Regions from separate parts of the Priestia sp. JV24 genome, predicted to be linked through region 2. Evidence: riboswitches for the same ligand, from Rfam matches in the RefSeq annotation. Region 2 holds a riboswitch; each other region holds the start of a gene.
What was found. A riboswitch is a leader RNA that binds a small molecule or an ion and turns the genes downstream of it on or off. The one in region 2 is predicted to bind cobalamin.

Region 1: it holds a riboswitch for cobalamin, as region 2 does, so the genes downstream of both, OK414_RS25520 (ribonucleoside-diphosphate reductase subunit alpha) here and OK414_RS10160 (ABC transporter substrate-binding protein) in region 2, are expected to answer to the same signal.
Region 3: it holds a riboswitch for cobalamin, as region 2 does, so the genes downstream of both, OK414_RS13750 ((2Fe-2S) ferredoxin domain-containing protein) here and OK414_RS10160 (ABC transporter substrate-binding protein) in region 2, are expected to answer to the same signal.

The regions. Positions count from the first base shown of each region.
Region 1 covers NZ_JAPCIN010000023.1:819,927-830,793, reverse strand. Annotated here, with positions in the region: gene menB (1,4-dihydroxy-2-naphthoyl-CoA synthase) at 1-177, shown strand, start outside; gene OK414_RS25530 (o-succinylbenzoate--CoA ligase) at 260-1,723, shown strand; gene menC (o-succinylbenzoate synthase) at 1,727-2,830, shown strand; cobalamin riboswitch at 3,110-3,296, shown strand; gene OK414_RS25520 (ribonucleoside-diphosphate reductase subunit alpha) at 3,429-5,672, shown strand; gene OK414_RS25515 (ribonucleotide-diphosphate reductase subunit beta) at 5,689-6,732, shown strand; gene OK414_RS25510 (hypothetical protein) at 6,762-6,965, opposite strand; gene OK414_RS25505 (DUF1540 domain-containing protein) at 7,032-7,190, opposite strand; gene OK414_RS25500 (DUF2325 domain-containing protein) at 7,398-7,679, shown strand; gene OK414_RS25495 (hypothetical protein) at 7,734-8,489, shown strand; gene OK414_RS25490 (flavodoxin) at 8,505-8,963, shown strand; gene OK414_RS25485 (cytochrome d ubiquinol oxidase subunit II) at 8,994-10,031, opposite strand; gene OK414_RS25480 (cytochrome ubiquinol oxidase subunit I) at 10,047-10,867, opposite strand, start outside.
Region 2 covers NZ_JAPCIN010000015.1:164,480-175,346, forward strand. Annotated here, with positions in the region: gene OK414_RS10150 (YpjP family protein) at 70-672, shown strand; gene OK414_RS10155 (thioredoxin family protein) at 861-1,175, shown strand; cobalamin riboswitch at 1,267-1,400, shown strand; gene OK414_RS10160 (ABC transporter substrate-binding protein) at 1,658-2,617, shown strand; gene OK414_RS10165 (adenosylcobinamide amidohydrolase) at 2,706-3,314, shown strand; gene cbiB (adenosylcobinamide-phosphate synthase CbiB) at 3,319-4,305, shown strand; gene cobD (threonine-phosphate decarboxylase CobD) at 4,280-5,359, shown strand; gene OK414_RS10180 (bifunctional adenosylcobinamide kinase/adenosylcobinamide-phosphate guanylyltransferase) at 5,356-5,916, shown strand; gene cobS (adenosylcobinamide-GDP ribazoletransferase) at 5,913-6,686, shown strand; gene OK414_RS10190 (histidine phosphatase family protein) at 6,644-7,258, shown strand; gene OK414_RS10195 (bifunctional adenosylcobinamide kinase/adenosylcobinamide-phosphate guanylyltransferase) at 7,210-7,635, shown strand; gene OK414_RS10200 (cob(I)yrinic acid a,c-diamide adenosyltransferase) at 7,632-8,201, shown strand; gene rarD (EamA family transporter RarD) at 8,336-9,262, shown strand; gene OK414_RS10210 (MerR family transcriptional regulator) at 9,354-9,680, opposite strand; gene OK414_RS10215 (hypothetical protein) at 9,978-10,136, shown strand; gene OK414_RS10220 (CobW family GTP-binding protein) at 10,169-10,867, opposite strand, start outside.
Region 3 covers NZ_JAPCIN010000016.1:246,853-257,719, reverse strand. Annotated here, with positions in the region: gene OK414_RS13795 (hypothetical protein) at 1-200, shown strand, start outside; gene OK414_RS13790 (ammonium transporter) at 197-1,480, shown strand; gene OK414_RS13785 (IDEAL domain-containing protein) at 1,614-1,811, shown strand; gene OK414_RS13780 (hypothetical protein) at 1,998-3,002, shown strand; gene OK414_RS13775 (hypothetical protein) at 3,173-3,550, shown strand; gene brnQ (branched-chain amino acid transport system II carrier protein) at 3,591-4,946, opposite strand; gene OK414_RS13765 (cation:dicarboxylate symporter family transporter) at 5,333-6,604, shown strand; gene OK414_RS13760 (M42 family metallopeptidase) at 6,713-7,750, shown strand; gene OK414_RS13755 (hypothetical protein) at 8,101-8,259, shown strand; cobalamin riboswitch at 8,407-8,586, shown strand; cobalamin riboswitch at 8,704-8,884, shown strand; gene OK414_RS13750 ((2Fe-2S) ferredoxin domain-containing protein) at 8,986-9,366, shown strand; gene cobJ (precorrin-3B C(17)-methyltransferase) at 9,380-10,867, shown strand, end outside.

The DNA.
Region 1 (10,867 bases), on a different contig from region 2:
GCTCTTCGTTTCTTAAAAGCAGCATTTAATGCTGATACGGATGGCTTAGCTGGTATCCAGCAATTTGCGGGTGACGCAACGCTTCTTTATTACACAACCGATGAGGCAAAAGAAGGTCGCGATGCATTTAAGGAAAAACGCAATCCAGACTTCCAACAGTTCCCACGTTTCCCTTAAACAGCTGAAACAGCTTGGTGATTATCATCAGGCTGTTTTTTCAATTTAATTTAGTTAATCAGTATAAAAAGGAGAGAAATTCATGAGTAGCCAAACGATTCCCAATGGGCTTATGCAAAGAGCATATTTGACGCCAAATCGAGTGGCGGTAGAAACATCCCAAACGTCTCTTACGTTTCAAGAGCTTCATAAACGTGTTCAAAAAGTAGCACAGCAGCTTTCGTTTAACGGTGTAAAGCAAGACGATACCATTGCTTTATACATGAAAAATAGAGTGGAGTTTATTGAGATTTTACATGCGGTTTCTTATATTGGTGCAAGGTTGCTGCTCGTCAACACGCGTTTGACAAACGAAGAAATTAATTATCAGCTAACAGATGCAAACGTGTCGTTGCTTATTGCGGATGAAACATTTTTAATGAGAGAATTCCAAAGTTCCATTACTCAGCTTACTTTACCTGCTTTAAAAAGTTCTCCAGAAGCAGAAACGGATTTTCAAAAAACGTGGAATCTCGAGGAGACATTTACCATTATGTATACGTCCGGAACAACAGGTCATCCAAAAGGAGTGCTGCAGACGTATGGAAATCACTGGTGGAGTTCCGTTGGCTCAGCGCTTAATTTAGGATTAAACGAAAAAGACTGCTGGCTTATAGCGGTTCCTTTGTTTCATATTAGCGGCTTATCTATTTTAATGCGGAGCGTCTTTTACGGAATGAAAATCATTTTAGAAGAACGGTTTGAAGCAAGAGCAGTAAATGAAGCAATTGAAAACAAAGAGGTAACGATTATTTCGGTTGTCACTTCCATGCTGTCCAACATGCTCGATGAGTTAGGGGAACGAAAATATCCGCATACGTTTCGATGCATGCTTTTAGGAGGAGGACCTGCACCGCTTACTATTTTAGAGGCTTGTGTGAATAAAGAAATTCCTGTTTATCAAACGTATGGAATGACAGAAACATCTTCACAGTTCGTTACGCTTTCACCTGAAGATAGTTTGCGAAAACTGGGATCAGCAGGTAAACCATTATTTCCATGTGCAATGAAAATTGTAGATGAAAAAGGAAATGAGACCAGCGAAGCAGGAGAAATCATTGTTAAAGGTCCAAATGTTACAAAAGGATATTTAAATAAACCAGAAGCTACTGAAAAAGCCCTTCAACAAGGCTGGTTCTATACAGGAGATATCGGGAAAGTGGATGAAGAAGGCTTTCTATATGTGTTAGACAGACGTTCAGACCTTATTATTTCAGGTGGAGAAAATGTATATCCAGCTGAAATTGAAAATGTTTTGTTGAAGCATCCCGCTGTTAAAGAGGCCGGTGTAACGGGAGTAGGTGATGAAAAATGGGGACAAGTTCCAGCTGCATGTATTGTTGTAAACGAAGACGTTTCAGATGAAGAATTATCTTTACACATTCAACAATTTTTAGCAAAGTACAAACTTCCAAAGTATTTCGTTCGAGTAGAGGAGCTGCCGCGAACAGCTTCTAATAAAATCATACGCCGGAAGCTATCATCGTTCATACAGAAAAGGAGCTAATCGATGATTATAAAAAAAGTACATCTTTATAAAATTGACATGAAGCTTCTTTCTCCTTTTTCAACAAGCTATGGTACAGTACAGGATCGAGAATTGATTTTGCTTGAAGTAGAAGATGAACAAGGATTTACAGGGTGGGGAGAAGTCGTTGCTTTTTCATCTCCTTGGTATACGGAAGAAACGATTCAGACATGTTTTCATATGTTAGACGATTTTTTAATTCCCTCGCTTCTTCATCAGCAGCTTCAAAAACCAGAGGATGTTCAAAAGTTATTCAAACCTCTAAAGCGAAATAACATGGCTAAAGCAGCTTTGGACTGTGCTGTATGGGATTTGTATGCAAAGCGGCAAAACAAGCCGTTATCTGAAGTAATTGGCGGAGTAAGGTCTGCTGTAGAAGCTGGAGTGGTAGTTGGCTTAAATGACATTTCCGTAATGAAAGAACAAATAAAGACTTACATGAAAGATGGCTATAAGCGCTTTAAAGTGAAAATTAAGCCGGGTGCTGACTATGAGCTACTGAAACAAATTCGAGATGAATTTCCAAGCATTCCTCTTATGGCTGATGCCAATTCAGCCTATACTTTAAGCGATAGTGATTCATTAAAGAAACTAGATGAATTGAATTTAATGATGATCGAACAGCCGTTAAGTTCTGATGATATCCTTGATCATCGATTGTTACAAAAGCAAATAAAGACGCCAATTTGCTTAGATGAAAGTATTGTGAGCTGTGAAGATGCACGTCATGCAATCGAACAAGAAAGCTGTAAGATTATCAATGTGAAAATCGGGCGAGTTGGCGGAATGTCCGTAGCAAAGCAAATTCATGATTTATGCGTCCGGCATGGTGTAAGACTTTGGGTTGGAGGAATGTTAGAAGCAGGGATTTCACGAGCTCATAACATCGCCCTTGCCACACTCCCTTCTTTCACGATACCAGGTGATATTTCTGCGTCGTCTCGCTATTGGGAAAAAGATATTATTAAGCCCGAAGTAGAGGTAGAAGCCGGAGTAATAAAGGTGAAGGGAAAACCGGGGATAGGATACGATATTGATAAAAAGTTTATCAAAACAATCAAATCATTTGAAAAAGAATACAAATAATTAAAAACCGTTTTTTGATGAAAAACGGTTTTTTTATTGAGGTTGTCAATGTTTAGTAGAAAAATAGGACAAATTTTTTAAAAAGAGCACATTGTTCCATCAAGCGTGTCAAAACATGTTATGATGGAATAGTTTGATGAAAAAAGTCGAAGAGTTTTATCGTAAAAAACAAAATTATTTTTGAAAATAGGTTGATAGTTTTCTAAGTTGTCCTATATAATGTGTTTATAACATAACACAATATGTTGTTTTGAAATCTATAATAAAATACTATATTTTGTGTTTTCCAGTGAAAAAGGTGTCTGATAAAAAGACTTAAAAGGGAATTTGGTGAAAATCCAAAGCTGTTCCCGCAACTGTGAATGCTGATGAAATAAGGAGATCCACTGTGAGTAAACATCATGGGAAGGCCTTAAAGTAAAAAGAAGCATAAGTCAGGAGACCTGCCTTTTTTATGTCGTTTTATCTTCTTCGGGAGGTGAGAGGGTAGAGCGAGGATTGAGAAAAGACTTAGTGTCTTCTTCTATCTTCGTTCTATTCGCTCACCGAGGTACGGTGAGCGATTTTTTATTTTGAAGTGAAGAGAGGAGCCATATTTATGGTGAATACATTAAAGCCTACAATTCTACATGAATTAACTGCATATATTGAACGTTTAAAAAAAGAATTTACGCAGCTTGATTTTTCTTTGTATGAGGAAAAGGTTATTCAAACTGTTACAGTAAAGGAAAATATGACGGACGAAAAGGTTGCAAACGTCCTAATTTTGGCAGCCTTAGAGCGTATTTCAATGGAAGAACCCGATTGGACGTACGTAGCGGCAGACGTCTACTTAAACGAACTATATCGAAAAGCAGCGGACAACCGAGGTTACGATAAAAAAGAGAAGTACGGTTCGTTTTATCAGCTTATTCAAGAACTAACAAAAATCGGCATTTATAATAAGCAGCTATTAAAAACATATACAGAAGAAGAAATTAATGAAATTGCTTCAGTCATTATTCCTGAACGCGATCGTTTATTTACATACATTGGATTGTTGACATTAGCAGATCGCTATTTAGCGACATCACATGATAAGCGCGTATACGAATTACCGCAAGAACGTTTTCTTATCATTGCTATGACGCTGATGTCTCAAGAAAAGAAAGAAAATCGAACAGCATTAGTAAAAGAAGCGTATTGGGCGCTTTCTAGTCTATATATGACGGTTGCCACACCAACACTTTCAAACGCAGGAAAGAGCTACGGACAGCTATCTAGCTGCTTTATTGATACGATTGATGACAGCTTACGCGGTATTTATGATAGCAATACAGATTTGGCCACGCTTAGTAAAAATGGAGGCGGAATTGGTGTCTACCTCGGTCATATTAGAAGCCGAGGAAGTGATATAAAAGGTTTTAAAGGCGTATCATCAGGAACAATTCCATGGATGAAACAGCTAAATAATACGGCTGTAAGTGTCGATCAGCTAGGTCAACGCCAAGGAGCTATTGCCGTATATTTAGACGTATGGCACAAAGACATCTTTTCATTCTTAGATGCGCGTTTGAACAATGGTGACGAACGTCAGCGCACGCATGATTTATTCACTGGTGTATGTTTGCCAGATTTGTTTATGGAAAAAGTAGAGGCACGTGAAGACTGGCACTTATTCGATCCTCACGAAGTTCGTACGCTGATGGGCTACTCGTTAGAAGATTTTTATGATGAAGAAGAAGGCAGCGGTTCGTTCCGCACTCGTTACGCTGAGTGTGTAAATAATGAACAGCTTTCAAGAGAAACAGTACCTGCTATTGAAATCTTCAAGCGCATTATGCTTTCCCAGCTTGAAACCGGAACGCCTTATATGTTTTATCGTGATACGGTTAACCGAGCTAATCAAAACCGCCACGAGGGCATGATCTACTGCAGCAACTTATGTACAGAAATTACGCAAAACCAAAGCACAACGGTCGTAACAGAGGAAATTACGGAAGACGGAAAAATTATTATTACAAAGAATCCGGGCGATTTTGTTGTATGTAATCTTTCTTCTATCAACTTAGCGAGAGCCGTAACTGAAGATGTGCTTGAACGTTTAATTCCAATTCAAGTACGCATGCTTGATAACGTTATTGAGTTAAATGATTTGCCAGTACTTCAAGCAAAACTAACAAACCAAAAGTACCGCGCAGTAGGACTTGGCACATTTGGTTGGAACCATTTGCTTGCCTTAAAGAAAATAGCATGGGAAACAGATGAAGCGGTAGCATATTGCGATGAATTGTACGAGCAAATTGCTTACTTAACCGTACAGGCAAGCATGAACTTAGCTAAAGAAAAAGGTGCATATCCATTATTTAAAGGCTCAGATTTTGAGTCAGGCGCTTATTTTGAAACACGTAAATACACAAGCGAAGCGTGGAGTGAACTGCGTAACGAAGTTCAAAGCAATGGGATAAGAAATGGCTACTTAATGGCTGTAGCACCTAATTCATCAACATCTATTATCGCGGGTTCTACTGCAAGTATTGATCCGATTTTCCGTAAGTTTTATTCAGAGGAAAAGAAAAACTATAAAATCCCAGTGACGGCACCAGATTTATCGCCAGCAACAAACTGGTATTATAAGTCCGTTTATTTAATTGATCAGCACTGGAGTATTAAGCAAAACGCCAAGCGCCAGCGCCATATTGATCAATCCATTTCATTCAACTTATATGTACAAAATGATATCCGAGCAAAAGAGCTGCTGGATCTTCATATGACGGCATGGAAAGAAAAGTTAAAAACGACCTACTACGTACGTTCAACATCAAGTGAAGTGATTGAAGAATGTGAAAGCTGTCATAGTTAAAAGGAGTGAATAATTAATGACAAGCATGTTAAAACGAGAATTAATGAACGAAACAGCTCCGAACCGTTCGACAGGAATCATCAACGGCAAGAGCTCAAATATTCTAAACTGGGATGACGTCCGATTTTCATGGGCGTTCCCTAAATACAAGCGTATGCTAGCTAACTTCTGGACGCCGTTTGAAATTAATATGGGTCAAGATATTAAGCAGTTCCCTCGGTTAACGGCTGACGAACAAGAGAGCTTTTTAAAAATTATTGGCCTGCTGGCGCTACTGGACAGTATTCAATCAGATTATGCTAGCAAAGTAGCTGATTATGTAACCGACTCTTCGATTAATGCTCTAATGATTATTTTAGCGCAACAAGAAGTGGTTCATAATCATTCGTATTCATATGTTTTATCAAGTCTTGTACCAAAAGGAAAACAAGATGAAGTATTTGAATACTGGCGCACAGACGAAAAGCTTCGTGCTCGAAATGACTTTATTACAAACGGATATAAAGCATTTAGCGAAGAAGCAACGGTTGAAAACTTTTTGAAGTCTATGGTATATGATGTTATTTTAGAAGGCCTTTTCTTCTATAGCGGATTTGCTTTCTTCTATAATCTTGCGAGAAATCAAAAGATGGTGGCGACATCTACGATGATTAACTATATCAATCGTGATGAACAGCTTCACGTTGGGTTATTTGAAAAGATTTTCAAGGAAGTCCTAAATGAAAATCCAGCTTATCGTACGGAGGAGCTAGAAACATTTGTAGTTGAAACGTTCCAAGAGGCAGCTCGTCTTGAAATTGAATGGGCAGAATCTGTTATCGGAGAAAAATTCGACGGGATCACGATGAAAGAACTGCAGCAGTATATTGAATACATGGCTAATAAACGCTGTAATCAATTAGGCTTTGGCCGAGCTGCTTTCCCAGAAGCACCGATTGAAAATCCTCTTCGTTGGATTATTGCTTATCAAGAGGTAGATTTAGGGAAAACGGATTTCTTTGAACAGAAATCAAGACAATATACAAAAGCATCAGATGCGAATGGATTTGATGATCTATAAATACAAGAGCTGACTAATTTCCTTATTGATTAGTCAGCTTTTTTTAAGTGAATAAGTCCAAGTTCTAACGCACGTGTGGTAATTAAGTCATCAATTTCTTCTGGAATGTTTTCAAGTGTTCCCCATTTATATGTCCATAAATGAGTAAAAGATTGTACATAGATTGGAAAGGTTTGTTCATTTGCTTTTATTGCTTCTTCTTTAAAAAAATGAATCAGTTGTTCAGTTTTCATAATAGTCTCCTTTTTTATGATCTTGAAGAGAGAAAAAAGACAACCCAGAGGCTGTCCTTTTGCGGGTTACGCTTCAGTTGGCTTGAACGTTTTACAGTCTGTTTCATAACTGCTTGCTGCATGTTTTCCGCTATGACTTACCACGTAAATTTCTTCTGCGCTGCAGTGATTTCCATTTTTCCAAAAGTGACAGTTATTTACTTCACAAAGAATGTTTTGTTCCAACGTTAACCCTCCTTTGTATGTGATAGCTATAGTATGGTCAAAATTCAACTAACTTATAAGAAAGGTGGTAGACTTTCATTTTAATTGAGAATTTTTATCAATTAAACATTGACAAAGAGAATCATTCTCAATTAAACTGTGTATATAGTAAAGAATACAAGTTGTTGGCAAATCATTAAATGAATAATTAATTGGGAGGGAACAAACATGTCATCAGTTATGGTTGTAGGAGGAGACAGGTTAAAGCATATTACAGATCGTTTAGAGGGAGAAGGATTTAATGAAGTAATTCATTTAGATGGCCGTAAAAGCAATATGGTGAAGCGAGAAATACCCGAACATATTGGGTTTGTATTAGTTATTACGGATTTTATTAATCACAATATGGCAAAAGTCATTAAAGAGAAAGCAAAAAAACAAAAAAAACCGATTTATTTCGTCAAACATTCATGGAGTGCTATTCGTAAAGTGATTGAGCAAATTTCATGATTTAATTTTTATTTATTATTGAGAATGAATTTCAATTAGGGTGGTGAGACATAGGTGGAACCGATAAAAGTGCATATAAAGACACTCTCTAACGACCACATCGAACAATTTATTCGATGTCCGTACAAATTTTATCAGCAGCAGCTTCTTTTGAAAAAAACATCTATAGATTGGAAACAGCTCGTTCAAGTAACTGTCCATCAAATCATTAAAACATACTATAGCAAGCCAGTTGAGTATCGCTCAAACCTCTATGTTTTACAGCTTATTGAAAAATATTGGCGTCTAAAGCCAAATATGTTTTCATCACCCGTTCACTATTACGATGTGTTAGCTAAAGTAAGTGATTATTTACTAAGGTTTTTAGGAAAGAAAGCACATATGGAATTACCGCTTTTTGTGTTTGAGAAATACAGCGTTTATGTAGAAGAAATTCAAAGCAACCTTTCTCTAACCATTGATTTTGCTGCATGGACAGAGAAGTCTTATACGGTAACAAAATTCATTCTAGATGACCATGAAGAAGTGAAAAACGCCATGAAAGACTTTATTATCGTTTTTTCGAAACAAGCTTTTAAAAAGGTTCCTGAACAAATTCGTTTTTATTCATTATTAACTGGAGAAACAACAACTTATCATATTGCACCAGACGATTATCAAAAATCCATACTTCAACTACATATTGTCAAAAGTGTGTTAATGGAACCAAAACATTTTCAAAAGAATTATGCATCCAGTGAGTGTGAAAACTGTCCTCTTCAACGAGAATGCGTTGAAGAAGGGGAGATGCGGCCGACACTGCTGGTGTAAAGGAGCGTCATATACATGAAGGAAATCTTACTAGCTTATGCGAGTATGTCAGGTAACACAGAAGCGATAGCCGATTTGATCGAAGAAGAATTAGTCAAGCATGGATTACATGTGAAACGAGCAGAAGTATATGACATTGATGCTTCTGACCTTGTATCCGCAGAATCTATTATCTTTGGAGCTTATACGTGGGGAGATGGAGAGCTGCCAGATGATTTTTTAGATCTTTATGATGAAATGGATGATATAGATCTCAGTCAAAAGCAGATGGCTGTATTTGGCTCAGGTGATTCATCATATGATGTTTTTTGCGGAGCAGTTGATCTAATTGAAGAAAAAATAAAGAGACGTAATGGAAATATAGCCGTTCCCGGTTTGAAAATCGAGCTCTCTCCCTTTGGAGAAGATATAGAAAAATGTAAGATATTTGCTAAAGGTTTTGCTCAAGTAGTAGCAAAATCTGCTGCTTCATAAGAAAACCCGGTCAAGTGCTGACCGGGTTTTTTAATATGGCTTCTTTTTGCTGTATTCTTTATTATCTTTCATAAATAGACGCCAGAAATAAAAGAATCCAGGAAATAAAATAGCAAAACCAACAATATACACAATAAATAAAGAATGAAACGCATCGGGATGTGTAAATCCATTCTCAATCGTTACGTTTGGATAGACAACATAAGGTAAATGACTTCGTCCGTATACGTAACTTGCTAAGAAATATTGAAGGATAATGGATACCACGGCTAAACGAGGCATGCCTTTTCCTTTTTGAGAAGGTAGCAGCAGAGCAATACCAGCTACTACAAATAGACCTACAGATCCGTAAAGAAGGGGCTTAAACTGCATCATTTTATCATATAACCAGCTTGCTTCTGATTGCATTGTAATCATAATAAAGATAGCCATTAGCAGGGAAAGAGGTCCTGTAATGAGCGTATCACGCCGATAGACCGCATAAGCTTCCATTTCGTCAGATGACTTCGAGTAATCTGCTAATAACAGAGACGATAGAAACAGCGAAGAGCTTATGGCAAATCCGATAAATGAATAGACGTGCGGACTTGAAAATACTTTTGCTAAATTTAATTGCTGCGTGCCATCTATTATATCAATAAATCCACCTTGACTTACTGGCAGTACAGCGATTAAAAAAGCAGGAATTAACACGCCGGATATACCGGATATATAAACCAACGCTCTCCGATATTTGAAGCTGCTAGCATAGTGTGAAAACACTAAAAATCCGCTTCGAATAGATAAGAGAAGTAAAATGATACTTCCGGGTATTAGTAACACTGTGCCAAGCGTAAATGTAGCTCGAGGAAAAAAACTAAACAGCGCAACAACAATCGCAACGATAAATACATTGGTTACTTCCCAAGTAGGCGATAGATATCTGTTTGCTACATCTGTAGCATTTGTTTTCGTACGATTAATATATACCATCGACCAAAAGCCAGCTCCAAAGTCCATCGTTCCCATTACGGCATAGATAAAAATGAAGCCCCATATTACAGTAATTGCTAGTAATGAATCACCCATATTCTCACATCCTTTTTAATCTGCTTGCGCAGCAAGCTCTTTAGAAAGCGGATTTCTTCTAAAATAAAACACCAGTACAAGGGCGACTGCGGCCACGAGTACGATATAAACAAGCAAAAATAAAAAAAATAAAATATGCAAATTAGCAGAAGTGGTAACTGCTTCTGATGTACGCATGATGCGGTAAATGACCCAGGGCTGTCTTCCGGTACATGCGAAAATCCATCCGAATTCAATGCCCATGATCGCGAGAGGGCCCGTTGCGACAAATGCCCACATGAAAATTTTAGGGAAGCTTTTCTTCTTTAAAAACTTGTACCAAACAACGCCCACTAACGCCACTAAAATTAAAATCGATCCGATAATGACCATACCGTTAAACAAGGTATGCACAAAAAGCGGCGGCCAATAATCCCTAGGGAAGTCATTGAGTCCAGTAATCACTGTATTAAAGCTATTACCCGACAAGAAGCTGAGCATCCATGGAAACTCAATTCCATACTTGACTCGCTGTTCTTTTTCATCTGTGAATCCGCCTAAAGCTAATGGCGCATGATCTTGCGTTTCAAATAGACCTTCAGCTGCTGCAAGTTTTTCGGGTTGATATTCGTATACTTTTTGCATAGATTCATGTCCATTCAAAGCCGTTACAAAAGAGAAAATCCCGCCGATTACTAACCCCATCATCAACGCTTTATGATGAAACTTATATTCTCTTGGATTATGTTTTCGCGCACGAAGCATTTTAAAGGCAGCGACTGAAGCAATGACGAAGCCTCCGGTTGTATAAGCAGAAACCGCTACGTGACCGGACGTTACAAAGAAGCTCGGATTAA
Region 2 (10,867 bases):
TGAGTTATGACAATGAATTTTACGATATGAAAAGACCATATGGGAAAAGATGAGAAAGGAAAGATACGAATGCCTAGATGGATAAAAAGAATGCTAGTTGTATTTATTACAGTATTTACATTTGGGCTTGTCACTCCACCAGAATATTTATACGTTGATGATGCAAAAGCGGACAAGCAACATAAAGCAGGGTATGTAAGAGAAACAACTCCTGTCACAGCTGTTATAGAAGATATTCATTTGCCATATGAAGAACCAAAATATGAAGACGTTTCATCATTTGTTACGTATGCAATGGAATCAGCTGAAAAACAGTCAGTGGAAAAATTCGGAACAAAAATTGGACCTGTCATTGAAGATGAATTTCGTCAAGCAGTGTTACCTAAAATTGAAGAAGTGCTGACCGACATTGGCACTGAACGTGAACAGTCAATTCAGAATCTCGAGATAAGCGAGCATCCTGCTGCTGGCTACGGTGAAAAGATTTTCCATGTATATGACCGGGAAACCGGTCAGGACTTAATACGATTTCATGTACGGCGTGAAAATCCTCCAAAAGATGGATACTGGTTTAATTTTCACTATCATGCGGCTGCAGATAATTTTCAGAAGCATTATGATTTAGGGAAAATTTATTGGAACCGAAACATGCCGCCTAAATGGTTTAGCTGATAATAGACACAACATTCTGCGATTTCGAAATGTTAGCTTTTTTAAGCTAGCATTTTTTTACGTCTAAAACCGTTAGGGTCTAAATAAGCTGAAACATTAGCACAACGATAAAAAAATCGTTTATAATGAAGTCAGACTTCTTACCATAGAATAGTGAGAAGGAACGAATAGATGCTGGAGGTAACACAATGAAACAATTTACGGAAGAAAAACAATTTCGCGAACAAATTAAGAACGAAACACTAAGCGTTGGGATTTTTACGACAACGTGGTGTCCTGATTGCAAACGTTTGGATATGTTCATTGATGAAATCGTTGATGAAAATACAGATAAAGCATGGTTTAAAATTGACAAGGATGAGTTTGAAGAACTTTCTGCTGAAAACAATGTAATGGGTATTCCTTCTCTTCTTGTATATAAAAACGGTGAAAAAATTGCACACTTGCACAGTGCAAATGCTAAAACGCCTGAAGCGGTCCGTGAATTTTTAGCAACTCTTTAATTCCTTAAGCTGCGAGAGCATTCTTGCAGCTTTTTTTTGTGAGAATGGCTATTTCCATTTTTCCATGAGTGGGGTATACTAGGACAAGTGAATAATCGTAAAGCAATAAGGTCTCAATTTAAAGATTGAGTGAAAAGGGAAGTCTGGTGAAAAACCAGCGCGGTCCCGCCACTGTAAGCGCTTTGTGCGTAAGTCAGGAGACCTGCCTTATTGTTAGCTGTGAAACCTTCGAGGAAGGGTGAAGCAGGGTAATGAACATACATATCAAGTATAGTGAACGGATTCTTTTCCTGCTTATCTTGACGTTACCTGCTTTGCTTTCAATTGAAAGTAAAGCTTTTTTATTTTGAAGCTGCCGGCGAGCAGTATACATAGTCAAAGCGGAAAAACGGGATAGCGCTGCTTTTTGCATGATCATTTGCTTTTTCTTTAACGTGGAGGTTTCGTATTCACAATGAACAATATATAGGGGGAGTATTTAGATGAAAAAATGGCTTTCGTATTCCATTATTGCACTGTTAGTCATCGTACTTGCTGCATGCGGTGCAGGCAGCCAAAGCAACAGTGATAAAAAAACGAAGCAAGATACGGCACAAACGTCACAAGCTGCATTTCCAGTGAAGGTAAAAGACGCGCGTGATAAAGAAATTACGTTGAAAAAACAGCCTAAGAAAATTGTTTCCTTAATGCCAAGTAATACGGAAATTGTATATGCCCTTGGCCTTGAAAAAGAATTAGTCGGTGTTACAAGCAACGATGATTATCCTAAAAGCGTAAAGAAAAAAGCGCAGGTAGGAGATATGAACGTTAATGCGGAAAAAGTTATTGCTTTAAATCCTGATTTAGTGCTAGCACACGCTTCAAGTATGGGCGTTTCGGATGAAGTATTTAAACAAATTGAAAGTGCGGGTATTCCGGTATTTGTTGTAAAAGATTCAACAACGTTTGACACGGTTTATGATTCTATTACGCAAATCGGTAAATTAACAGGTAAAACAAAAGAAGCTAATCAAACAATTAAAGACATGAAAGAAAAAGTAGCTTCAATTGAGAAAAAAGCAAAAACGATTTCAAAAGAAGATCGTAAAAAAGTATGGATAGAGGTATCAGGAGCTCCTGAGATTTATACAACAGGAAAAGGTACGTTCATGAACGAAATGCTTACTATGATCGGTGCTGATAACGTAGCGGCTAGTGAAAAGGGTTGGGTTAAGTTTTCTGAAGAGCAAGTTGTTAAGTTAAACCCTGACGTTATTATCGCAACGTATGATGCAGATAAAAATGAGATTATGAAGCGTCCCGCTTGGAGCAGCATGACTGCTGTAAAAGAGGGTAACATCGAGAAGGTTGATCAAAACAAAATCAACCGCTTAGGACCTCGTATTGTAGATGGCTTAGAGGACTTAGCAAAAGCAGTATACCCTGAGGTGTACAATAAATAAGAAGAGGGACCATATTCCAGTTCGAATTGAAAAGGGGATTGGTCCCTTTTCACATCTTAAAATTGAAGAACGGCCTGAGCTTTTAATCATGAAAACCGAGACTTCTTATAAAACATACAGCTCAGGGGTTTTAGGAACAGGCATTACGGAAACGGACACCTTTTACAATCGATTTGTTCACAAAGACTATTATTCAGATACTCCTTCTTTGGAGTATGAGCAATATTTGATGAAAGAAAATGTGCGCCATGAGCAAATCGTAGGGTTAATGACAGCCGTTTGGTTAAAAGAAAGAGCGATTTACTGTTATGAAGGCTACGGAGTAAGAGTAGCTTCCGTGATAACGGCTGGAGTAGGAAACGCAGTAGATATTACAGCTGACGAAGCTGTCCCGTTCTATTCTTCTCCCGGTACAATTAATATGTTTTTTTTCGTGGAAGGTACGCTTACGGATGCAGCGTTTTTACAGCTTTTTATTGCGGCCACAGAAGCTAAAACAAAAACGCTGTCACAGCTGGGTGTCATAGATCCGGCTACAAAGACGATTGCTACGGGGACATCTACGGACAGCATCTCAGTTGCAGCGTCTCAGCAAGGACCATTATATGAATATGCAGGCTCTATGACCGCTTTAGGGCAAGCGGTAGCCAAGCTGGTGAAAATAAGCTTAGAGCAGGGACTTAAGGGAAAGAGGTGAAGAAATGAGTATTACACAAGCGATAATTGCACACATGACGGCCATGACGATTGCTTTACTAATTGACCGAATTATAGGCGATCCCGAAAATTGGCCGCATCCCGTTCGCTGGTTTGGCAAATGGATTTATTGGATAGATTCTAGATTAAATAAAGGTGCAGGAAGACGATTTAAAGGATTGCTTCTTGTGATAAGTATGGCTGTGCTCGCAGGAGTTGTTCCCTTTTTGTTCCTCCATGCTTTGTACGGAGTTCATTTTATAGCAGGTGTTTTAGTAGAGGGCGTAATGATTGCGACTACTATATCCACTCGTTCTTTAAGCGAAGCTGCCTATAAGGTACAAAAGCCGCTTCAGCTAGGAGATATGGAGAAAGCTAGATATGAAGTAAGTATGATTGTGGGACGAGATACAGATCGTTTGTCAGAAGGAGAAATTGCCAGAGCGACGGTAGAGACCGTGGCTGAAAATACAAGTGATGGTATTACAGCTCCGCTTTTTTATGCATTTATAGGAGGAGGAGCCCTAGCCTTTTTTTACCGAGCTATTAACACATGTGATTCGATGGTTGGGTACAAAAATGACCGCTACTTTCTGTTCGGCTACTTTAGTGCAAAAACCGATGACGTATTAAACTATATTCCAAGTCGGTTAACTGCAGTGGTGATGACGGCTGTTAATGTAGCAAAAAGCCAGTATTCTCTTGGGCATGTAACGAGTTTGATTAAGCGTGATGCTAAGAAGCATCCCAGCCCAAATAGCGGATACGGGGAAAGCGCAGTGGCTGCTCTGTTAGGTATTCAACTCGGCGGGCTTAATACATATAAAGGCATAGAATCTAATCGTGCAAAAATGGGTGAACCACTCATTCCTCTGCAAGCCGGTCATATTGAACAAGCTGTTTTCATTATGAAAAGGACGGTCTATGCTACGTGGTTATTATATCTTTTGTTAGGAGGAGTTATTAGTGCTATTACCTACACATGGAGCTAATCCTAATGTCTTTTTAAAAGCAATAGGGGCTGAGAATTTGTCGCATATAAAAGACTTTAGCGTGAATACAAATCCTTTAGGGGCTCCCCTTGTGCTTCACGAAAAGTGGAACGAATTCAAGGGTGCAGCGTTTAGTTATCCTGACCCTCAAGTAACGGAGCTGAAAAATAAACTTGCAGCTCATCATCATGTTTCAGCTGCTCAAGTGCTGCCTACAAATGGCGCCGCTGAAGCGTTTTTCCTTATTGCTTCGTTATTTTCAGGAGAGAAAGCAGGGATTGTACAGCCGACTTTCGTTGAATATGAACAGGCAAGTAAAGCTTATGGATGTGAAGTGACATACGTTCCTTTAGCTGAAGAAAATGGCTGGAGCTGGGATATAGAGTTGATTATGAGTATTCTTCCGGACATAAAAGTACTGTGGATTTGTCATCCAAATAATCCAACGGGCGTTATGTATAGTCATGAGGAATGGATGAAAGTAGTAAAAGCTGCTGCTCATCATGGTACATACTTAATGATTGATGAGGCATTTATTGATTTTGTCGAACATCAGCCTTCATTTGATTCTCTTATTCTGGATTATGAGCATATCATTGTTGTGCGTTCCATGACAAAGATGTTTAATATTGCCGGGGTTCGTCTTGGCTATATTTTGGCAAATGAAAAAATCATTAGCAAGATGGCTAAAAAGCAGCCTCCTTGGAGTGTAAATGGATTGTCGCAGCAAATAGGCATGATATGTGTGGATGAAAAAGATTTTGTAAAAGAAACCGTACATTATATTAAACAAGAACGGGAACGGACCTTGAGTGAACTAAAGGAATGGGGGCTTTTGGTTTCTCCTTCTCAAACAAACTATTATCTTTGCAGCGTTCCGTCTTCTATTAAAACGCGCGAATGGCTTGTCTATTTAGCAAGCCATGGCGTGGTAGCTCGTCATACTGAAAACTTTCCATTTTTAAATGGACGCTATATCCGTTTGGCTGTGAAAACGAAAGAAGAAAATGACTATTTACTTAACGTAATCAAACAAGGACTTGATGAAATATGATCATCTTTATTAGCGGAGGCGTTCGAAGCGGAAAATCAAGTGCAGCGGAGAACATGGTTCAAACTTTTTGTACAAAGCGCGCTGTTTATATTGCCACAAGCAGGCAAACAGATAAGGAAATGCAAAAACGCATCCAGCTTCATCAAAAAGAACGCCAAGCAGCGAACACGCCTTGGGTAACGATCGAGCAGTCTGTAGATTTACAACAAATTCTGCCAAATCTTCAAAGTGATGATGCTATACTTTTGGATTGTGTCACGAACTGGCTTGCCAATGAGCTTTTTTTAACAGAAAAAAGGTGGCAAACAAAAGAAGGGAAACAAGCGGTTTTTCGTCATATGACAGAAACGCTCGATAAGCTGTTTGCGCAGTCTCAGACGGTTGTGCTAGTATCTAATGAACTGTTTGAAGCGGGCGTATTAGAAGAGCCCACATATAGCTATATGAAGATATTAGGGAAATTACATCAGTATATTGTAGAAAAAGCAGATGTGGCTATTTGTGTAGAAGCGGGAATCTATCGTTTTAAAAAAGGAAAGGAATGTGTAGATATATGAAAGAATGGATAGCCATACTACGGATTTCTCTCCAGTTTTTTACGATCTTACCACTAGCTAAAACTGTTCAATGGACTGAAAAAAGAACGGCACGCTCACTTTTTGTACTGCCTTGGATTGGTATGTTACTAGGCTTGATGTTTTATAGCTTTTTACAGCTGCTTCAATCTTCACCTATCACTACGATTGTTGATAGTATTTTAGTTTTGCTTTTACCGCTTGTTTTAACGGGTGGCCTTCATTTAGACGGCTGGATGGACGTAAGCGATGCGTATTTTTCTCATCAGTCAAAGGAAAAAAAACTGCAGATTTTAAGTGATCCGCACGTTGGGTCTTTTGCTATTCTTTCTCTTATGGTTCTGCTGCTGCTGCGTTTTAGTGCGATCTATGAATTAGTGTCTCTTTCTTCCTTATCAATTTGGGCATGCTTAATTGTCTTTACCCTTCCAAGAATTGGAGCAGCCTTTTCGTTGATGAGAGATAAGCCCGCTAAAGATACGGGTCTGGCTGCTTATTTTCAACAAGGAGTCACCAAACGGTCTATTTACGGATTTATCATCATGAGCCTATTCTTAGTTGCTATTTTCGTTATTTTTATGGACAATAAATTCATTATTCTTTTCTTTGCCGGTTTTTTATGGCTCTGGATACGATTTTATCGTTCGCAGTTTGGTGGCGTAACAGGAGATGTTATAGGGGCAACCATTGAAGGAGGAGAAACATTTTTATGGATAATTCTTTGGTTATCACATGTATTCGTCACGGCATGACGCTTGAAAATCAACAGAAAAAATATATAGGGTGGAGTGATCCGCCTTTAAGTATAGAAGGGAAAAATGAATTGAAAGAGCTTTTTCTAGAACCTCAGCTCGTTATTTCCAGTGACTTAAAAAGGGCGCTAGAAACAAGTGCAGTTGTTTTTCCAAAATCTCAGGTGGTTAAAAATAAAAATTGGCGTGAGCTGCATTTTGGAGATTGGGAAGAGAAGACGTATGAAGATTTAAAAAACATACGGGCGTATAGAAATTGGATTGATCACTGGACAGAACATACGCCTCCGAATGGTGAAAGCTTCTCAAACTTTTCAAACCGAGTTTGGGCAGCGTGGGAAGAAGCGGTCGATTTGGCGGCCAGTCAGCAATTGCGTCACATTGCTATTGTGTCGCATGGCGGCCCACTGCGTTTACTTGCATCCCATTTTAAACAGACAGCGTCGCTTTGGGATGTTTCTTTTTCTTATGGAGAAGGTTTTTCAGTAGCGTGTACATACAAACAGGCAAAGGAGAGAAGAGCATGCATTTCGTATTCGGCGGTGCATTTACCGGCAAAAGAAAATGGGTGAAGCAGCATTATGCCAGTGAGTCGGTAAAATGGCATTATTTGTATGAAGACCCTGTTTTACCACTGCTTGAGTTCGAAGAAAGTTACATAGTGCTAGAAGGATTTGAGCACTATGTTAAGGAATTAATACATAGCGAGTTGGAGTCTCCGCACCTTGTTGTTAAAAAGTTAATACAGAAGTGGAGAGACAGCGGTGTATGGGAAAAGTTAATAGTGATTGGAACTGAAGTCGGCAAAGGGATTGTTCCTTTAGATCCAACAGAGCGGCAGTGGAGAGATGAATGCGGGTATGCGTATCAGCATTTAGCGGCACATGCCCGGAAAGTAGATCACATTTGGTACGGAATTGCTAATCGATTGAAGGAGGAAATACAATGAACATTTACACAAAAACAGGGGACAAAGGGCAGACAAGCTTAATTGGAGGACGAGTAAATAAAGATGATATTCGAGTGGAAGCATACGGTACGATTGATGAGCTAAATGGCTTTGTAGGTCAAGCGATTTATCAGCTGGATGAAACAACATTAAAAGATGTAAAAGAAGAGCTAATTACGATTCAACATGAGCTATTTGACTGTGGAAGTGATTTAGCATTTGCAAAAGATGATCATCCGTACAAAGTAACAAACGACATGATATCAGTACTTGAAAAGCGCATTGATGTCTATATGTCAGAAGCGCCGACCATTGAGCGTTTTATTTTACCTGGAGGCACACCTGCAGCGACAACGCTTCACATTTGCCGGACGATTACACGCCGCGCAGAACGGCTTGTTGTTGGCGTGCAGCGTGAGTATAAAATTAATGCGGCGGTGCTTCAGTATTTAAATCGTTTATCCGATTACTTCTTTGCTGCGGCTCGAATCGCTAACGCGCGAGAAAATGTACAAGATGTAGAGTATATTCGCAGTGCCAAAGTATTCAAACAGCCTAAAAAATAAGGTATAAAAAACGGTCGAGCTAAAAGCGATCGTTTTTTTATGAGCTATTTCGATAGGCGAAATAAAACTATAAAAAAGAGGTAAATGCATCTATAATGATAAGAGACAGAGAGATAAAGAAAAGAGGTTGAGAAATGAATCAAGATTCTAAGCGAGCAGGTATTGTTTATACAGCCAGCGCTTACGTTATGTGGGGGCTTTTTCCGCTTTACTGGAAGCTTCTTGGCGAGGTGAATGCGAATGAAATACTCGCTCACCGTGTCATATGGTCATTTGTTTTTATGCTTTTACTTTTGCTTGTGACAAAGCAAATGAGTGCTTTAAAGAAGACGCTTGGTTTATTATTTCGTAATACGAAACAAGCGGTCATTTTATTTGTGGCTTCAGTGCTGATCAGCATCAACTGGTTCGTTTACATTTGGGCGGTTAACCATAATCATATTATTGAAACAAGTTTAGGTTACTACATCAACCCGCTCGTTAGTATTTTACTTGGTATAGTCGTTTTAAAAGAGAAGCTTAATTTTTGGCAGGGTGCTTCTGTTGGATTAGCTGCTATAGGTGTTATCGTTATGACAGTTACATACGGGCATATCCCATGGGTATCATTAAGCTTAGCGTTTAGCTTTGGTTTGTACGGACTTGTAAAAAAGACTATTCAATTAGAAGCAAAAGTAGGATTAACGATTGAAACGATGATGGTTGCACCTATTGCGGTTATTTATTTTATTTTTCTTTTAGTGAAAGGATCTTCAAGTTTTTCTCTTCAGTCGCTTGATCTGAGTGCTCTTTTAATTGGAGGCGGTGTTGCTACAGCTATGCCACTACTATATTTCGCTAAGGGGGCCCCTCTTATTCCGCTATCGATGGTCGGTTTTTTACAGTACATTGCTCCTACCATGACGCTTTTATTAGGGGTATTCGTGTATCATGAACCGTTTTCTAGCGTAGAGATGATTGCCTTTTTGTTCATTTGGGGCGGATCGGTTATGTTCATTTTATCTAAAACGAAGTTCATGAGTTCTCATCAGCCGAAATTCTTTAAAGGGCGCTCAGCTTAACGGACAAAAAAGCGGATATCTTTAGATATGCGCTTTTTTGTTTGCCGTAAAGAAATAAAAACGGAGACGGGAAAGTCACCGTATGTATACTTTATAGCTTCCGCTTGAAATGAGCGTTCAACTGCCCTTGAAGCATTTGGTTTTTTACTTCTTTCATTTTTCTCGCTTCATCTTTTTTGGCCAATTCTGTGCGTATTTCACTCGTTTGAACTCCTTCTTCTATGCGATCGGCAATATCCATTAATCGTTCGACGTCTGAAAACGAATATTTCCGGATACCCGTATTGGTTCGGTCCGGAAAGAGCAGGCTTCTTTTCTCGTAGTAGCGAATTTGTCTTTCTGATAAACCGGTTAATTCTTTTACAATCCCAATAGACATGACTTTTTTATCTCGATATGACGCTTCATTCGTAGACAATCTCCCTCACCCCTGAGTACGTAGTAGTATGTTATTATTATAAAGGAAAAAAATACAAAAAATTATAACATGTAATATATTCTAACATATATATGTTATATTATTGAATTATTATGTGAGAAAAAATGACATAAATAATGAAATAGGGAAAAGAGTCCTATAAACTAATGATTAACTCGATCCCAAGTGGTTAACCATACAGGATAAAGCCTTGTGGTTAATCACTTGCTTTCAAAATGATGAATAGAAAATAAATGTGAGAATATACATAAATTCTAAAAGGAAAGGGCGTTTTAAATGGCTGTGCAACAATTGAAAAAAGAAGAGATTATTGAGCTGGCAAAAGAAATTATTGAACTTGATTTGAAAAGAGATGAAAAATTTGAAGAGTTGACAGAGTTAGCCGGAAATCGTGCATATGAAATTTTGCGCAGAGTACAAAATGCCTGTTTATAAGTAATAAAAAAATCCCGCTCTAGGCGGGATTTTTAATTGGACTGCTGTTCAAGATTAAATAATTCTTGTTTCATCTTAGTGTGGTCGAGGTTTTCCCCTATAAAGACAAGAGTGGTGGGCAGCTTCATTATTTCTTTCATATATAGAGGCATGCCGTATGAATATTGAAACGAATACGTATCATCCGAATGAGTAAAGCGCATATAGCCTTTAATACGATAGATGGTATCTGGCATTTGGCGCAGCCAATTTTCAAATAATTCAAGATCCACGTTTTTTGTAAACTCATATACAAATGTTTTCAAATGAAGATGATCTTCAACATGAGCCTTATGGTGCGGCTGTTTTTGAGACAGCTGAGCTCTTTGAATCAGGTCAAGCTTCACGCGGGAAAATGTCGTTAATAATGTTATTGCACGAGCGTTAATTGATTGAACCTCAAAAAGCAGGGAAGACTTTTCTGCCTCAGACAGCATGTCCGTTTTATTTAATAAAATTACATCCCCATGTTTTACTTGTTCTTGAAGAAGTTTTTGAAGTTGAATGCTTAAGGACCCACGTTCTTTCCACCTTGTTGCATCGAGTGTGGTGATAATACTTTTAATCGTGACTTGATGCGCAAAAAGAGGAGACATACAGGCATCCAACACTTCAATGGGATGTGCAACTCCGGTTGTCTCTATATAGATAGCATCCAATGTGTTCTCCTGTAGAAGTGAATGAAGCTGAGT
Region 3 (10,867 bases), on a different contig from region 2:
AGCATCAAGCGGTCGAGTATATGGTATACGTAAAGGAACGCTTTAAAAAAATTGATCACCTTAAAGCACAAATGCGAGAACTTCATGAAGTTCTTGAATTAATAAAAGCGGAAAATGAAGAAACAAGTGAAATTACACTTTCGCCTGCTATTGTACAAGAAATAAAACGATTAAAAAGCAGTGGAGGCGTTGGGATATGAGTGTTAATGAACTAAGTTTAGGGATAAATACAACGTGGGTCGTGTTAACAGCGGCGATGATTTTGTTAATGGAAGGCGGCTTTGCCTTGCTAGAGGCAGGTTTTGTCCGCTACAAAAATAGTGTGAATATTATTATGAAAGTATTCGCTGATATTACAATAGGAACGCTTTGTTTCTATTTAATTGGTTTTGGATTAATGTACGGAGATGATTTAGGCGGAGTTGTCGGTAAAAGCGGTTTTGCGCTATCAGGTAATTTATCGCACCTTGACATTCCAATTGGGCTTGAAACGTTTTGGTTGTTTCAATGTGCATTTGTTATTGCGGTCATTTCTATCGTTTCTGGAGCAGTGGCAGAACGAATTAATTTCCGTGCATACCTTTTATATGCGATTTTGATGACTACATTTATCTATCCTATAGCCGGCCACTGGATCTGGGGAGGCGGATGGATTAGTAAGTTAGGGATGCTTGATTTTGCCGGTTCGGCGGTTATCCATGCTCTTGGTGGTTTTTCAGCTTTAGCAGCTGCAATAATGATTGGACCGAGAAAAGGGAAGTTCACGAAAAATGGAATTAGTTCTGTTTCTCTTCCCAGCAATTTGCCGCTTGCATCAGTGGGTGCTTTTTTATTATGGTTTGGATGGTTCGGGTTTAACGCAGGAAGTACGCTAAGTGCCACTGACGTTAGAATTGGTCACATTGCTATTGTCACAATGTTATCAGCAGCAGCAGGCGGAGCAGCTACTTTATTTTATACTTTATTTCGCTACAACCGTTCAGATGCACCTTCTGTAATAAATGGATCGCTTGCTGGACTGGTTGGCATTACGGCCGGGTGCGCTTTTGTTAACACACCATCTGCTATTTTTATTGGAGCTGTATCTGGCTTATTAATGATGGCAGCTACAAACTGGCTCGAAGCACGTCAAATCGACGATCCTGTAGGAGCTTTTCCTGTACACGCTGCTTCGGGAATATGGGGCACGTTGGCTGTAGGTTTGTTTTCTACAGACGGCGGTGTGTTTACAGGAGGAGGCTGGACGTTACTTGGAGTTCAACTTCTTGGATTAATCGCTCTATGCGCTTGGGGATTTGTTACGACGTGGATAGGGTTAAAGGTTATTTCCTTGGTGGTTCCGCTTCGATCTACGGAAGAAGAAGAAGAAGTGGGCTTAGATATCAGCTACCACGGTATCATGGCAGCTCATCAAGCTCCTGAATTTATTGAATATGAAAATTACTATGCGGAAGTAAAAGAAAAAGCCTCAGATTCGTAATAAAAGGCCGCGCTTTATAACAAAAGGGCGGCCTTTTTATGTGAAAAAAATAGATTTAAAATACTTGGTTTAAATGATTGAAAAGTCAGAATATTTGTGTTATATTATAAAAAAGCCAAGGAGTTGATTTCTTATGAAAAAGAATTTACTTAATTCACCGCAAAAATCCAACGGAAAGGTGCTTGATGCATTATTCGCTGAGATGATTTTAGACAAGGCGATTGCAGAATTTCGTAAAGCACAGCTAAAAGAAGAAATCGACCGCACGCTATTGATGAAAAATAAAGAAGAGTTTTTAAAACTCTCATCAGAACTTAAACAAATTTCTTAATTACTTACTATACTTCACACACCATCTATTTTTAGGTGGTGTGTTTTATTTTTGAGACCTACTAAAAGGGATTAATTAGTAATAATTATGAATATATTCCTATTTAAAACTTTATTTACATTAATTGTATTGACCTCTTTTGTGGATTTTTTTAACATAAATAAGAATTAAAGAGGAGGGGTTTGGTTGGGACATCTATTATTAGTAGATAGCTTGATTGCGGGTATTGTTTGCATTGTGTTAGGAATTTTATTTAGAGCTCATAAAACAAGCAAATTTTTGTATGGCATAGGGATTGTGTTTGGTCTTATTTTTGTCATCGGGACGGTCACTCATTCTCCATCTAATACAGAAACTTCATCATCAGTTACAGCTGAGAAAGTAGAAGCAAATCAAAAAGACAGTAAAGACATATCAGAACTTAAAGCTCTCGTTACTAAGGGAATGACAGATAAGGAATTTCAAAAAGAAAAAGAGAAAGCCGTTTTTCAACAGTCAGACTTAATTGCGTTAGGTAACGGAGAAGTCGGATATGTAATAAAAGCTGAAGACGGTTACGTTGTAGCTGATACGAATGGCAAAACCATTTCAAGCGTTGAAACGTTTAAAACGGCTGATGAAGTAGAACAGTATGAATTAAATGAAGTTAAAAAAGTATATAAAGATGTAAGGACAGTTGATGCTCATTATACGGCTTCAGATTTAGAAAGCTTAGAAGATTTCGATCAAAAAATTAATGAAGTGCTAAAGCGCGTCAATCTTACAAAAAAGGAGTTTAATGAACTAAAATTAAAGGATGTTAAAACATTAACTTCTCATGAAATAGAAGTAATGAAGGCTATACGTGACTCTGTTTCACCCCTTACAAAAGATACGCTGCTGCAAAAAACGATCCCTGCTAAAGATATTGAAAAGTATGTAGATGGATCTTATACGGCAGTGGGAGGATATGTAGCTAAAGCTGAAGATGTTCATGATATTGCTTCGTACAAAGATTTTGTTGAAAGCTTACGTTTAGATTACACCGATGGTTCAGGTAAAAGGCCGTTTCCTGAAGAAGGATCGACGTACGGTGTAATCAAATTCAAATCGCAAGCGGTAAGCCATGTTGATATTCCCTACGGAACTGTGTTCGGAGGAAAAACAATAGACGGACCTCCATGTACGCTTAATGGGTTTACAGGATCTTGAAACGGGGAAACCGTTCCAGAGTTCAAATTTGATAACTATTATCCACCAGCAAACGGAGCGGAACTATACCAAGTGGTAAATGGGGAAGAAGTACTTTTAGCTACCTATGTGGCAGAAGAAAAACGATTTGTGCCAGCGGTTGCTAATCCAATGTAAAGGACTGGTTTTTTGTGATTCGAAAAGGTTTGTATGCAGCATATAATGAACGGGATTACGAATGTTATGAAACGGAAAACGGGTGTGTAAAGCTGATTAGCTATGATAAAGGCGATGTAGCAAATGGATTCATTTCATACAATGACACGACTTTTACAAAAGAAGTTCCTCGTGATGCTGTTGAAGAAGTGTTTTTTGTAGCTCCGTATGCTACTTATCAAAATGAAACGTTTGGTGTGTCAGATGCTTCTGATCGTCGAGTGCTTTTGACCACATCTGAAAAAGAAAAAGCTGATAAATATCATTTTCAACGAACGGATAAATATCTATACGAAAAACATGTGTTAAAAGAAGAAGTGAAGTTAATGGAGAAAAAAACTCCTTACTCATAAGACGCCATAATAAAAAGAGGATGCACTCGCATCCTCTTTTTTATTTAATCAATTTTCTTGAAGTGTTTCTGTTCGTATTATCATTTGTACGAAGGAAGGTAATGCCAAGACCGATTAATCCTCCTACAATAGCAGGAACTACCCAGCCGAGACCCACTCCATACATAGGTAGGATCGATGTAAACAGATCGTTTACTGCCGCAATTTTGAATCCAGCAGCATTTAAGCCATCAAATAAACTAACGATAAACGTGAACAGAAGGCTTACTTGGTAAACTTCAGAACGTCCTTTAAATAAAGGATGTAAGAATGTTAAAGCAATTAACACAATAGCTAACGGATAAATAGCTGTTAAGACCGGAACCGAAATAGCGATTAATTCTGTTAAACCAAAGTTTGCTACAACAGCGCTGAATGCTGATAAAATGACAGCAATCAACTTATAAGAAACCCTTGGAAACAGCTTATGGAAGAAAGATGAACAAGATGTTACAAGGCCTACACTTGTTGTTAAACAAGCAACGGTAATCATCAGACCTAAAAGAATTCCTCCATAAGAGCCAAAGTAGTAATTTGATACTTCAGCCAAAACCGTACCTCCGTTATCAAGACGTCCAAGCTCTGATACGCTTGAAGCACCCATATAGGACAATGCACTATAAATAAGAGCTAAAATAACGGCAGCGATAGCCGTAGCTTTTGCACAAATTGTGATGATTTGTCGGTTAGTTTTTGCTCCTTTTTCTTTAATTGCATTAATAATAATAATTCCAAAAACAAATGATGCTAGTGTATCCATTGTTAAGTAGCCTTCTTGGAAGCCTTTAAAAAATGAGTGTGTTGTATAAGCTTCGCTTGGTGCTTCAAATTTCCCAATTGGGTTCACAACAGCTACAACTACCAATATTCCAATAAACGTTAATTTAATAGGTGTTAAAACTTTTCCTACTAAATCGACAATTTTCGCAGGATTTAGCGAAAAAAAGCAGGTAATAGTAAAGAAAATTACCGTGAAAATAATAAGGGGAAGATGCCCTGGATTTTCTGATAAAAAAGGCTTAACGCCAATTTCGAACGAAACGCTTCCCGTTCTTGGCATCGCAAAAAGCGGTCCGATTGCCAAGTATAAAATCGTAGTAAAGATAATACCGAAAGCTGGGTGTACGCGACTAGCTAAAGACTGCAAATCCTCTTTTCCGGAAAAACCAAATGCGAGAACGCCTAGAAGAGGCAGACCTACACCCGTTACTAAAAATCCAGCGTTTGCTGACCAAATATTGCTTCCAGCAGACTGACCTAACATTGCAGGGAAGATTAAATTACCTGCACCGAAGAATAGGGCAAAAAGCATAAAGCCAATAACCACTATAAATGAAAAAGGAACTTTGTTTGACACGTTAAAACCTCCAAAATTATAAATGCTTTTTATTATCGTGTTGAATAATTAAAATTTTCAGAATTTTATATTCGAATAATAAAAATAAACATGTATCGTATTATACTAACCTAAAATGCATATTTCAATATAAAATTTTATTTTTTTAATTTATTCGCTGAAATAGCAAAAATAGAAAAATACTTAGCAAAAAAATCTCAATATACAACAATTATTTGATATGATAAAACAGAACCGTGGCTTTTAAAAATTCGCATGTGCGGCCTTACATCCTTTTAGTAAAGAACTGTTTACATAAGGTGCTGTAAGGATGTATATTTATACACGGTTCGCGGAACCGCATATGCTCGATGGATGAAAGTCAACTGTGCGAAAGGAGCAAGAAAGTGAAAAGGTTAGGTCTAGCAACTCAGATTCTAATTGGACTGATTTTAGGCGTAGCTGTAGGTGCAATTTTTTATGGAAGCGATACAGCCATTTCTATTTTACAGCCGGTTGGAGACATATTTATTCATTTAATTAAGATGATTGTCGTACCGATTGTGATTTCAGCATTAATCGTAGCGGTCGCAGGAGTAGGCGATATCAAAAAATTAGGTAAGCTTGGCGGAAAAACAATTCTTTATTTTGAAATTGTTACAACTATTGCTATTGTAGTGGGGATTATTGCCGCGAACTTATTCCACCCTGGTGCAGGGGTTGATATGGGACATATTGAAAAAAGCGATATTTCTCAATATGAGGCAACGGCAAAAACGTCTGAAAGTACAGGGATTGCTCAAGAGCTTCTTCATATTGTTCCGACAAACGTCTTTCAATCCGTAGCAGAAGGCGATCTTTTACCAATCATTTTATTTTCCGTACTGTTTGGTGTAGGCGTAGCTTCGATTGGAGAGAGAGGAAAACCTGTTTTAGCCTTTTTTGAAGGCGTCTTGGATGCAATGTTTTGGGTAACTAATTTGGTGATGAAATTTGCTCCAGTAGGTGTATTTGCACTTATTGGTGTTAATATTATAAAGTTTGGTGTCGGATCACTTATTCCATTAGGAAAATTAGTGTTCGCCGTTTACTTCACCATGATTTTCTTTGTGCTTGTGGTTCTTGGAATTATTGCTAAAATGGCTGGAACAAGCATGTTTACGCTGATAAAAGTGTTAAAAGATGAGCTGCTTCTTGCTTTTACAACGGCAAGTTCAGAAGCCGTTTTACCATCTCTTATCAAAAAGATGGAAGACTTCGGTTGTTCTAAATCGGTTACATCGTTTGTTATTCCAACAGGCTACACGTTTAACTTAGATGGTTCAACCATTTATCAGGCCCTGGCATCGCTATTTATTGCTCAAATGTACGGCATCGACCTTTCCATTATGGATCAAATTCAGCTCCTTCTTGTGCTAATGTTAACTTCAAAAGGAATGGCTGGTGTACCAGGGGCATCGTTTGTAGTTGTACTTGCTACACTTGAATCTATGGGCTTCCCTCTTGAAGGCATGGCATTTATTGCAGGAATTGACCGCATTCTTGATATGATGCGTACCACAGTTAACGTAGTAGGAAATGCTTTAGCTGCAATTGTGATGTCGAAGTCTGAAGGCGAATTTGATAAGCAAAAATCATTAAATTATACAAATGAATTAAAGAAATCAAACATAGCTTAAAACAAACAAGCCGGGCAGCTGCCCGGCTTGTTTTGTTTGGAGCTGCCTGTTATCTTTTTTGAAACATATGGTAAAATAAAAGAAATGAGAGACAAAGGAAGTGTCATAATGACGGAAACTGTTCAGTTAATTAAAAAGCTTGTTTCGATTCCCAGTCCTTCTGGAAATACAGAAAAGGTAATTTCATTTGTCGAAGACTATGTAAAAGAGCTAAATATTCAAACGTATCGCAATCGAAAAGGAGGCTTAGTCGCTACTATTCCCGGTAAAGATACAGATCACCACCGCATGCTGACGGCTCATGTCGATACATTAGGTGCTATGGTAAAAGAAATCAAACCGAGTGGACGTCTGAAAATCGACTTGATTGGAGGGTTTCGTTACAATTCTATTGAAGGAGAATATTGTGAAATTGAAACTTCATCAGGAGAAGTATTTACAGGAACCATCCTTATGCATCAAACATCTGTTCATGTGTATAAAGATGCAGGGAAAGCTGAGCGAAATCAAGAAAATATAGAAATTCGATTGGATGAAAAAGTACATAGCGCAGAAGATGTTCGCAGCCTTGGAATTGAAGTCGGCGACTTTGTTTCGTTTGATCCTCGTGTAGAAATAACAAAAAGCGGTTTTATTAAATCTCGTCATCTCGATGATAAAGCAAGCGTAGCTTTATTGCTTCAGCTCATGAAAACAATTCAAGAAGAACAGATCGAACTGCCATACACTACGCATTTTCTCATTTCAAATAACGAAGAAATTGGATACGGAGGAAATTCGAACATTACACCTCAAACAGTAGAATACTTAGCGGTTGATATGGGTGCTATGGGAGATGGACAATCTACCGATGAATACACCGTGTCTATTTGTGTAAAAGATTCAAGCGGCCCATATCATTACGGTTTGAGAAAGCATTTGGTGGAGCTAGCTAAGCAGCATGATATTCAGTACAAATTAGATATTTATCCGTTTTACGGGTCAGATGCTTCTGCTGCTATTCGTGCTGGACATGATATCGTACACGGCTTAATTGGTCCAGGAATTGATTCTTCTCATGCGTTTGAGAGAACGCATCAAGATTCATTAAACCATACGTATAAGCTTCTTTATCACTATGTGCAGTCGAACATGGTTCTGTTTTAAGAAAGGAATATTTAATTAGTGTATTTTTATGCAAAATAAAGAGAAGTACGGGATTGTGATGTCTGTACTTTCCTTTCCTAAAAAAGAAGCCGGCTGTCCGGCTTCTTTTTTTTAATAAATACTATATATTTTTTACTGGTGAAGCAACAGTTGGTTAAAAAGCACCTTTTTAAAGAGGTGTAATATTGCTTAAACCTTTTGTACATTTTGTTCATTTACAGAAGTTAAAATGTTTTTAAATTTTTAAAAGTTTCTTGTGACAAGTTTTGTAGAATGGGTTTTCAAAAGGAAATGGTTTCGGCATAATGTGGATATAACGATCCCTACAATAATCGGAGGCGAATCTTTTCATGTGGGTACTGACGGTATATGCTGGAAAAGAAATGAAAATGTTTGAATTTGAAACTGAAAAGCAGGCGAGAGAAGCTTTTGCCAAAACAAATGGCTGTAAAGTTCTTTCAGAAGTGGTGTATTATAACGATCCTCATTTAACATTAGTAGCTATATAATGAAAAAACAAGAGCTGACTTTATGCTCTTGTTTTTTTTATAGATGCTTGTATCTTTCGAAAAGAATAGAGTTGAAATAAAAAAAAATGTACGCTATGATATGGTAGTTACTTCTATTATTCTGATAGTTTAAAAGGTTCATATATATCAAACAGCAACAACAAAGATGCCAAGAAGGCTTAATAGGGAAACTGGTGAAAGACCAGTACTGCCCCCGCAACTGTAAGTGTGGACGAACGAGTATAACCACTGTGGAAAAATCACGGGAAGGTTCTCAAGTAGAATGATACACAAGTCAGGAGACCTGTCTTTATTGTGAAGTTTCTATTTCTCCGGGGAGCGGGAAGGGAAACGTTGGCTTAAAGTGGCATTCGTGTACACTCTTATTCTGACGTTTTACCCGCTCGCATATTAGCGAAGCGGGTTTTTCTCATGTCGTAAAACTACATATCGTGCAAAAAAGGTGCGCAATGTTTACATTGTGTTAAATGGGAAGTCTGGTGTGAAGCCAGCGCGGTACCCGCCACTGTGAAGATGAGCTGATTGCATATGCCACTGTATTCGGGAAGGCGCAGTCAAGTGATGAATCGAAGTCAGGAAACCAGCCTTTCTTTAATGCGAAGCTTACCCTACGGGATATAGGTGGAAGTGCAAAAACTTAGTTTGAATTTTTCTGCGCCTCTATCATTGATAGAGGCGCTTTTTTTAGTAAAGGAGCGAATGAGTGTGACGACGTGGAACTTAAACGGAACAAAACATCACGTATTGATTTGTAATGGAAGCAGCTGTATGAGAAAAGGTGGAGAAGAAGCCACCCAAGCTATTCGAAATAAAGTGACGGAACTGGATTTGGATGAAACGGTTCATACAACGCGTACACGCTGTAACGGACGATGTAAAGATGCTCCTGTAGCTATTGTGTATCCTTCAGGAGATTGGTACAAGCAGGTCACTGAAACCGTGGCTCACCGGATTGTCGAAGAACATTTAGCAGGAGGCTGCAGTATAAAGGAATCGATTATTTATGAATATGATCAAAATGGTTTCGTTTCCCCGGAAAACAGTGACTCCATAGAAGGAATTGATAAAGTAAAAAGTAACGCATAAAGGAGGAGCTAGCATGAAAGGTAAACTGTTAGTTATCGGATTTGGGCCGGGAAGCTTTGAACATATTACACAGCGAGCAAGAGAAGCCATTCAAGAAAGTGATATGATCATCGGTTACAAAACCTATGTGGAATTAATTCAAGGACTGTTAACGAATCAGCAAATTATTAGTACGGGAATGACCGAAGAAGTAAGCCGTGCACAAGAAGCTGTAAAGCAAGCTGAAGCAGGAAAAACCGTGGCTGTCATTTCAAGCGGAGATGCAGGAGTATATGGAATGGCAGGCCTTGTGTATGAAGTGTTGATTGAAAAAGGTTGGAAAAAAGAAACGGGCGTAGAGCTGGAAGTAATTCCTGGCATTTCGGCTATTAATTCATGCGCATCCCTCCTTGGAGCGCCCGTGATGCATGATGCTTGTACAATTAGTTTAAGTGACCACCTTACGCCATGGGAACTAATCGAAAAAAGAATCGAAGCAGCTGCACAAGCAGATTTCGTAGTGGCTTTTTACAATCCAAAAAGCGGAAGACGAACAAGACAAATTGTTGAAGCACAGAGGATTCTATTAAAGTACCGTTCTCCTGATACGCCTGTTGGTCTTGTGAAAAGCGCTTATCGTCACCGTGAAGAAGTCGTAATGACCAACTTAAAAGACATGTTAAATCATGAAATTGGCATGCTGACTACCGTTGTTGTCGGGAATTCATCTACGTTTTTTTACGACGATTTAATGATTACACCGCGCGGATATCAGCGGAAATATACCCTTAACCAAACGGAGCAGCCGCTAAGACCGCATCAGCGACTTCGAAAAGAAGCGGAACCGTGGGCTCTCGATCAAGAAGAGACTGTAAAGCAAACAGCTTCAGCTATTGAAGCAGTTCAGACCACACCAGAAGAAACAGCAACTTCACGAGTTCTTGCAGAAGAAGCGCTTCAAGCAATTTTAGGTGAACCTACTTCTGCGGTCGTACATCAGCCAATACAGTCCATTTTCGAAGTGGCGGTTAGTCCAGGACTTGCAAATAAGAAATTCACGCCTGTTCAAATGACAACACTAGCAGAAGTTGTTGGTGAAAAAGGTACGATGGAGTATACACCTGACCATCAAATCAAACTGCAAATCCCAACGACTCAACCAGATGTGATTATTAAAAAGCTCCAAGCAGCTTCCTTTTTACTATCTCCGGTCGGAGATGTGTTCACAATCAAAGCGTGTGATTTTTGTGACGGAGAAAAAAGCGATGCTATTCCACATACGGAAGAATTACAAAAGCGCCTCGGGGGAATGGACATGCCAAAAGAGCTGAAGCTTGGTATTAATGGATGCGGCATGGCCTGCTATGGCGCAGTTCAAGAAGATATCGGCATTGTCTATAGAAAAGGTGCGTTTGATTTATTTTTAGGAGCTAAAACGGTTGGACGCAATGCGCATTCAGGTCAAATTGTGGCGGAAGGCATAGCACCTGATGACATTATTGAAATAGTCGAGAACATTGTC